2 regions of the Shewanella sp. GD04112 genome follow, and region 1 is predicted to be linked to the other one. Evidence: riboswitches for the same ligand, from Rfam matches in the RefSeq annotation. Region 1 holds a riboswitch; the other holds the start of a gene.
What was found. Region 1 has a riboswitch for lysine ahead of N7386_RS07465 (Na+/H+ antiporter NhaC family protein). Riboswitches for the same ligand answer to the same signal wherever they lie in the genome.

Region 1 (4,411 bases):
TCACCGGTTTTGTGTCATGTTCATTCGCTGGTGTCACTTTGGCCGCCACGATTCCACCTTGATGATTCACAATCAAATGCAGCTTAAAGCCATAGAACCACCCCATGGTGCCTTTTCCTCTGCACGCCAGTCCCGCTAAGGTTTTATGGCGATGAATACGTAGGTTATGACACACTTTGATGCTGGTTGAATCAACAAATTCAATGCCAGTGGGAGCACTCTTGAGGCTGGCAAAGTAGCTGCAAAGCGGCACTAAAGCCGTGGGCATCACCTCAAGAAAGCGGGTATAGCTGAGTAAATTAGGAAAAGCAGATTTGTAGAAATGAGCCAGATAGCCGATGTAGAAGTTCTTGAAATCACGGTGGTGGGACATCTGAAAAAGTATGATGATGGTCATCACTTCGCTCATCGTCATACGGCCAGCGCGTTGACGCTTGCGTGTGCCATCGGTTAACAGCGTTTTTTCCCATTCAGGAATGAAAACAGCGCAAAAATCATCGACATCACAAAACACTTCCACTAATTTATGCATAGGCCCTCCGGTGTGATGAGGTTTCTCTTGGTCGAAAGATCCGATCACTTGGAGGGCTATTAGTTCAAATTTTTTTATCCCGAGTTCAGGTGTGATAGATAAAAAATCAGCCAGCATAATGCTGGCTGATTTGTTTTGAGAGCTTGGGAAATTAACAATGAAGACTCGCGAAAAAAGCGCTCGCTTACGTCAAGCTTATTTCGCGTTGCTTTGGGATTTGAGTCGTAACCACACAATGCTTAAGACAAACAGCACGCCACAGGTCAGCAGTCCCGCATTCACAGATTCTGTAAAACCAAGCACCACATAACCTACCATGCTGATCAGCGCCACAATCACAGCGTAAGGCAACTGAGTCACAACGTGGTCGATATGGTGACAGCTCGCGCCAGTTGACGACAAAATCGTGGTATCTGAAATCGGTGAGCAGTGATCACCAAATACCGCGCCCGCCAAAACCGATGCCAGCATAGGTAACATCATGGCTGTATGGCTGCCCATCGCCATATCGGCGGCAATCGGTAGCATAATACCGAACGTGCCCCAACTGGTGCCGGTAGAAAACGCCGTTAGACCCGCTAACACAAACATCAACGCAGGTAAGAAGGCAAAGGGAATGTTGCCTGTGGCGAGGCTTGCCATAAACTTACCGGTTTCAAGCTGGCCAATCACGCCGGCAATGGTCCAAGCAAATAACAGGATGTAAATCGCAGGCAGCATAGAGCGAGCGCCCTGCACTACGCCTTTGACGACCATCGACTTTTCAACGCCTTGCACTAGGTTAAGCACCAGCGCAACCGCTAAACCAATCAGGGCACCAAAGAACAGTGACGAGCTAACATCGGTTTTTTCAAAAGCTGAAATAATATTAAATTCAATACCTTCTTTCGCTAATACCTGGGCACCACTGTCGATCATAAAATACAGGGTCGCAAATACCAGCACGGTAATAGGTAAGAATAAACCAAGGATCTTACCCGTTTCGGCTTCGGGTAAATCGGCATTCGCTCCGGGCGGTAATCCTTTATTCTCATCATATAAATTACCGCGCTGTGCATTTAATTCATGCTCACGCATAGGGCCAATATCTAAGCCCATAAATGCAACGCAAAGTAATAATAATAAAGAGAAAATAGCGTAGAAATTCATAGGGATCATTTGAATAAACACACTCAAATGACCAGAGTCGGCAAAACCGTGAGCGGTTAATATGCCGCCGATCAGCGCAATAATATAAGCACCCCAACTAGATACCGGCGAAATAACACAAACCGGTGCCGCCGTTGAATCTAATAAATAGGCTAACTTAGCGCGGGAAATATAATAACGGTCAGTGACGGGCCTTGCGACAGAACCCACGACTAAGCTATTGAAATAATCGTCAATAAAGACAACACAGCCTAAAAACATGGTCAGCAATTTGGCATCGCGTTTATTGCGAATATGCAGGCGCGCCCAATCGGCAAATGCCCTAGCACTACCACTGACGGTAATTAATGCCGTGATCATCCCTAATACAATTAAAAAGCCGAGAATGTATAAATTCCAAGAATTTACGCCATCTTCTGACCAAAAAAGTCCTTTTACACTGTTTAATAAAAACTCACCGCTGGCCACAGGTGAAAATTGATTGAGTAATAACACCCCAATCACAATACCTAAACCGAGGGAAAGGAGAACACGGCGAGTGAAAATCGCCAACACAATTGCGACCACAGGCGGCAGCAGAGAAAGTGCCGAATCGGCGTAACTTACTACAGTCATTGATTATTTCTTCGTCAAAATACGAATGGAGGGCGACTGAACTGGTGGGAAAAGGCAATAGATACCCAAGATCACCTGTCCTATCAGTAGCGCTCCATAGTAACTATTCCTAATATCCGTATCAGAAAATACTATGGCAGTGCTGTACCTATTCGGCACAACCCCAGCAGTTGATCTTGATAAATCAAACCACTTCGGCACCAAATCCTTTCGTGAACGATCAACGGAATCACCCTACTGATCACTACTGATATTTGGTGCGCCTCTACTTCTAAGAACGCCCATGCACGGGCGTGAGGCACATAAAAACATAAGCGGCTAAGCAGTTGCCACCGCAAAGCCGCTTACTTTGACTTAGATCACGGATAAAATCAACCTAGAGTTGAAATCAACTCTGGAACGGCGTCGAACAGGTCGGCTTCGAGACCATAATCGGCCACTTGGAAGATTGGCGCTTCAGGATCTTTGTTGATTGCCACAATCACCTTAGCGTCTTTCATCCCTGCTAAATGCTGAATCGCACCCGAAATCCCCACGGCGATGTAGAGATTTGGCGCCACAATCTTACCGGTTTGACCCACTTGCAGATCGTTAGGCACAAAACCTGCGTCAACCGCGGCGCGAGAAGCCCCAACCGCGGCACCGAGTTTGTCCGCCAATTGCTCTAACATACCGAAGTTTTCACCGCTGCCCATACCACGGCCACCAGAAACAATAATGCCCGCATTACCTAACTCTGGACGTGCTGAAACGGTCAATGATTGAGATACAAACTGGGTTTTGGCTTCAAATACTTTATCTAAGGTGGTCACGGCGGCACTGTTGCCCTGCGCCGCTGCATCGAAGGCACTGGCACGGACTGTCATCACTTTAATCGCGTCATGGCTTTGTACTGTCGCTAAAGCGTTACCCGCGTAAATCGGGCGAACAAAAGTATCACTGCTCACCACGCCAATCACTTCAGAAATTTGCGCAACGTCTAACAAGGCCGCCACACGTGGTAGCGTATCTTTGCCAGCGCTCGATGCTGCAGCCAAGATATGGCTGTAGTTTGGTGCTAAGTCCACCAACAATTTAGCTACGTTTTCGGCTAAATGCGCTTCATAGGCACTGTTATCGGCGACTAATACTTGAGCGACACCTTGTAAGGCTTGCGCGGCTTGTGCCACGGCGCCACATTGGTGACCTACCACCAATACATGCACATCATCACCAATGGCACACGCAGCGGTGACAACCTTTGCGGTATCCAGTTTCAGTGCCGCATTATCGTGTTCTGCTAATACTAAAATGGCCATTTAGATCACCTTCGCTTCATTCTTTAACTTTTCAACCAGCTCAGCTACCGACGCAACCATGATGCCCGCCTTACGTTCGGCAGGTGGCGTCACCTTCACCACAGTTTGATGGGCTTTTAGCGTCACACCTAAATCCGCAACAGTGAGCACATCTAATGGCTTACGTTTAGCTTTCATGATGTTAGGCAATGAAGCGTAACGAGGTTCGTTCAAACGTAAATCGGCAGTCACCACAGCTGGCAGCGGCAGACTTAAGGTTTGCATCCCGCCATCTATCTCGCGAGCCACTTGCACTGAATGACCTTCGACTTTGATTTCAGAAGCAAAAGTGGCTTGTGGCATATCCGTTAATGCCGCAAACATTTGGCCAGTTTGGTTATTATCGCCATCGATAGATTGCTTACCAAACAGCACTAATTGCGCTTGTTCTTTTTCTTGTACGGCTTTGAGTAATTTGGCAATCGATACTGGGGTTAACTCTTCTTCAGTATCAATGTGAATCGCACGGTCAGCACCTAGTGCTAACGCGGTACGCAATTGTTCTTGAACGGCTTTATTGCCGATACTGACGACCACTACTTCAGTAGCACTGCCCGCTTCTTTTAAACGAACCGCTTCTTCTACTGCAATTTCACAAAAAGGGTTCAACGCCATTTTGAGGTTTGCGGTATCAACGCTGGTGTTGTCAGCTTTTACCCTGACCTTCACATTGGCATCAACTACGCGCTTAACAGGCACCAATACTTTCATAGGGTTTCCTTCCTACAATTTCATGTACATGGACAAAACATTGGTCATCACCAATGCAGGATAGAGC
Region 2 (4,411 bases), 890 kb from region 1:
GTTGAACGGCTTGGTAATATAATCGTCCGCGCCAATTTCAAGTCCAAGGATTTTGTCGACTTCGTTGTCACGGCCTGTCAGGAAGATCAGACCGATGTTGTTGATTTCACGTAATTCACGTGCCAACAACAGACCGTTTTTACCTGGTAGGTTAATGTCCATAACCACTAGGTTAATTTTGTTTTCCTGCATAGCCTTATGCATTTCTGCGCCATCATTGGCCTCAGTTACCACATACCCTTCTGCCTCGAAAATACTTCTCAGCGTGTTACGGGTAACGGCTTCATCTTCAACGATCAGAATGTGCGGATTTTGCATATTAATTACCTAAATTTTAACCAATTTTATTCTAACCATAAGGACCGCTTACATCGGATCCTTATATTCATAAAATGTTGATACTTCCTCTAACTGCTCTGTGCTTCAAAGGAAAGATCTTTACGGCGACACATCAGGATGTATATAAAGTGCACGTTTAAAGTGTAATACGATAAAACGTAACCAGTATCAACTTCGATAAGCAATAGTTATAAATAGTTCCTTAACTATTGTTTTTTTTAAAATGTTTAAATGATAACTCAAATGTAGAACACATTTTAAAAGATGTCTGGCCAGATTAGGGTGATTTCGCAGAGGAATCTAACAAACCCTTGTCAAGATTAAGCAAACTTAATGTTATCTGCTTAACTAGCCAATGGCGTCATTGTACTCGTTTTAGGCATTTGTTAACAAATGAAATGTTAACAAATTTCTGGTTGAGGCCCTGATTTACCATGATATTTACTTTAGTCATTGATTAGTATAACTAATGTATTTTTGATTCTTGTGAGCCAGTTCACGCCTCTTTGGATTTTTGAGGCGCTCTGCTACACTAACCCGGGTTCATTTTTCGACTAGACTACCAATGGACAACATGACTCAAGATTTGTGGCAGCATTACCAGAAGCCGTTGTTTTTGCTTACTCAAGCATTATCCTGTGATTTTTCCTTTGCTGTAATTACCGCCCATAATCCCGCTTCAACCCTCCTCAGTCCCAGCCAAAACCGTTTACTTGACCGCCAACTTCTCCGTGATATTGAATTAATCGGCAGCCCCTATCGTGCAATGGTGGGCGCATCGCCAGATTTATCCCATATGGAGAAGAGCTGGGCGGTGTTTGTCGATAGAAGCATGGCGCTGCAGCTAGGGAAAAAGTTTAATCAATATGCCATCTATATGGTGGAAAAGGGTGAGGTGAGTTTAGTGCCTTGCACCATCACCGGGCATGATGAAGTGTGTTTAGGCCTGTTTAATGATCACGTGCGTTTGGTTTACGAACTGCCCGATCTAGCGACCTAACCCGCGCGTTTTTAACTATTTTCTTATCCGGCTTTGCCTGTAAAGGGCAAGGCTAGGTCGCTTCTTTTTTAATCCTTTGAATGTCTGTTCGATACCTCGCCGCCATTTTTTGCTTTGGCTTTACCGCTAAATTGCTCATTGTTTTTAAAAGCGTTTATTGAATTTGTTTATGCGATGTGAAATTAGCATTGACTTCATTAGGGGTTTATTGCTACTTTTTTCGTCCCTTTCCGGCGGAAAGGAACAGAAGAGGAGCGTTAACTAGGTAGTCAGTCAGAGGAGCACAAACTCCAGCGATGATTGATGAGGGAGATTAACGCCGAGGCATAGATGTGGTTGCTGCATGTTTATGTCGGTCGCTTAGGCTGAATCCTAACGATTGTCACCTGTAATTGGTGGAGAGCTTCTGGTGACGATTGCTGTTTCCCTTCTATTGGGGTGCGTATCATTGAGCACCAGGCTCTTCGAACGAAGTTGGTTCGGAGCGTAATCATGTTAGTTAATCAAGATCTTATCCTAGTTTGTGCCGTGTCTTCTGCTTCTGCGGAGGTACGATAATGTCTCTTGTTGTCGCAAAATTTGGTGGTACCTCAGTCGCCGATTACGGCGCAATGAATCGCTGCGCCGATATCGTACTGGGCAATCCCGATTGCCGTTTAGTAGTGGTTAGCGCCTCCAGTGGCGTGACTAACCTTTTGGTTGAGCTCACCCAAGAGTCGATGAACGACGATGGTCGTTTACAGCGCTTAAAGCAAATTGCGCAAATTCAATACGCTATCTTAGATAAACTGGGTCGTCCCAACGATGTAGCTGCGGCATTGGATAAGCTGTTAAGCCGTATGGCGGTATTGAGCGAAGCGCTAGCATCCCAGCGCAGCAAGGCCACCATGGATGAGTTATTGTCCCTTGGCGAGCAGTGCTCATCAGCATTATTTGCGGCGGTATTGCGGGAAAAAGGCGCTAACTCGAGTGCCTTCGATGTGCGCAGAGTGCTGCGCACCGACAGCCATTTTGGCCGCGCCGAACCACAGGTTGAGCAAATTGCCTCTCTCTCACGTGAGCATTTACTGCCGCTGTTATCTAAACAAGTGATTGTGACTCAAGGCTTTATTGGTTCCGATGAGGCGGGACAAACCACCACGCTTGGCCGTGGCGGTAGCGACTATTCTGCGGCACTGTTAGCCGAAGCCTTAAAAGCCTCCGCGGTTGAGATTTGGACCGATGTGGCCGGGATTTACACTACCGATCCGCGCCTTGCGCCAAACGCCCATCCTATTGCCGAAATCAGTTTTAACGAAGCCGCCGAAATGGCGACTTTCGGTGCCAAAGTGCTGCACCCTGCGACGATTCTTCCTGCGGTGCGCCAACAAATTCAAGTGTTTGTCGGCTCGAGTAAGGAGCCTGAAAAGGGCGGTACTTGGATCCGTCATCAGGTTGAAGATGCGCCCGTGTTTCGCGCGGTTGCACTGCGCCGCGACCAAACGCTACTCAATTTACACAGCCTGCAAATGCTGCATGCACAGGGCTTCTTGGCTGAAACCTTTGCCACACTGGCAAGGCATAAGATCAGTGTGGATTTGATCACCACTTCCGAAGTTAACGTCTCTCTGACCCTAGATAAAACCGGCTCTGATTCAAGCGGCCAAGGGCTGTTGAGCGAGGCGCTGTTGCAGGAATTATCACAGCATTGCCGCGTGCGTGTTGAAGATGGTTTAGCACTGGTGGCGATTATCGGTAACCGGATTGCCACCACTGCCGGCATTTGCCGCCGGGTGTTTGAAGTGCTCGAGCCCCACAATGTGCGTATGATCTGCCAAGGCGCCAGCCCGCATAACTTGTGCGTATTGGTAGCCGAATCAGAAGCGGCGCAAGTGGTTAAAGCACTGCACGAAAACCTGTTCGAAGGCGTGTAATATGCAACCGATTGCATCGTCTTTAACCATTGGGGAGCTTGCCGCAGGGCAAGCGCTCACCCTGCCGATTTACCACTTCAAGCCAAGTGGCCAAGTCGCTGGCCCTAAAGTGTATATTCAGGCCAATGTCCACGGCGCTGAGGTGCAGGGCAATGCGGTGATTTTCCAATTGATGAAGCAGCTCGAACGCTGCGACATCTTAGGGGGAAATCACCTTAGTGCCCTTAGCGAATCCGCTGGGGATAAATCAAAAGAGCGGTGAGTTTACGCTGGGGCGTTTTGACCCTATCACAGGGGCAAACTGGAACCGCGAGTACTTAAATCACTCGATTGATTTACCCGCTTGGTACCGTGAGCATGCTGAGCTGAGCGATAGCGCGCTTATCCAAGCTTACCGCAGCACTTTAGTCGAGGCGTGTCAGCAGCGTTTACGCAATGAGTGGGGCGTGACCACAGGCCACAGATTAGCGGTTAACCTGCAGGCTATGGCCCACGAGGCGGATATAGTATTGGATCTGCATACCGGGCCTAAATCCTGTAAACACTTGTATTGTCCAGAATATGACCTTGCGGCGGCGCAGTATTTCTCGATTCCATACACCTTAGTGATCCCCAATAGTTTTGGCGGGGCTATGGATGAAGCGGCATTTTGCCCTTGGTGGCAATTGAGTGAAGTGGCGAAAGCGCAGGGGAGGGATCTCGAGATTGCCGTTTCGGCCCTTACCTTGGAACTGGCGAGCCAAGAACGCATTTGCCTCGATGATGCTTTAGTCGATGCCAAGGGCATTTTGGCCTATTTGAGTCATCGAGGGGTGATCGCCGAGCGAGTCGCGCCCGCAAAGATGCCGCGTTTTGGCTGTTATCTTAAGGATTACAAAAAGTACCATGCGCCCATGGCGGGATTGGTGGAATATGTGGCGCCCGTGGGAGAGCCACTGGCGGCGGGTGAGACCTTAGTCAATCTGCTGCGCCTTGACTTATATGGCAGTGAGCAGGAGCTGACGGCACTAAGCTTGCCGCAGGATTGTGTGCCCATACTCCATTTTGCCTCGGCGTCAGTGCATCAAGGCACAGAGCTTTATAAAGTCATGACGAATCTGTTTGAGTTGCCGCAGTAAAAGCAATCCACAAAACAAAACGCCAATCCTGTGATTGGCGT

Region 2: linked by a shared signal. The riboswitch ahead of lysC (lysine-sensitive aspartokinase 3) and the one ahead of N7386_RS07465 (Na+/H+ antiporter NhaC family protein) in region 1 are both predicted to bind lysine.

What each region holds. Positions count from the first base shown of each region.
Region 1 covers NZ_JAOEAL010000001.1:1,650,340-1,654,750, reverse strand. Annotated here, with positions in the region: gene N7386_RS07470 (IS982 family transposase) at 1-532, opposite strand, end outside; gene N7386_RS07465 (Na+/H+ antiporter NhaC family protein) at 728-2,296, opposite strand; lysine riboswitch at 2,376-2,572, opposite strand; gene N7386_RS07460 (FAD-binding protein) at 2,668-3,594, opposite strand; gene N7386_RS07455 (electron transfer flavoprotein subunit beta/FixA family protein) at 3,595-4,344, opposite strand.
Region 2 covers NZ_JAOEAL010000001.1:762,430-766,840, forward strand. Annotated here, with positions in the region: gene arcA (two-component system response regulator ArcA) at 1-318, opposite strand, end outside; gene N7386_RS03350 (DUF3293 domain-containing protein) at 905-1,339, shown strand; lysine riboswitch at 1,579-1,753, shown strand; gene lysC (lysine-sensitive aspartokinase 3) at 1,897-3,252, shown strand; partial or broken gene N7386_RS03360 (succinylglutamate desuccinylase/aspartoacylase family protein) at 3,254-4,370, shown strand.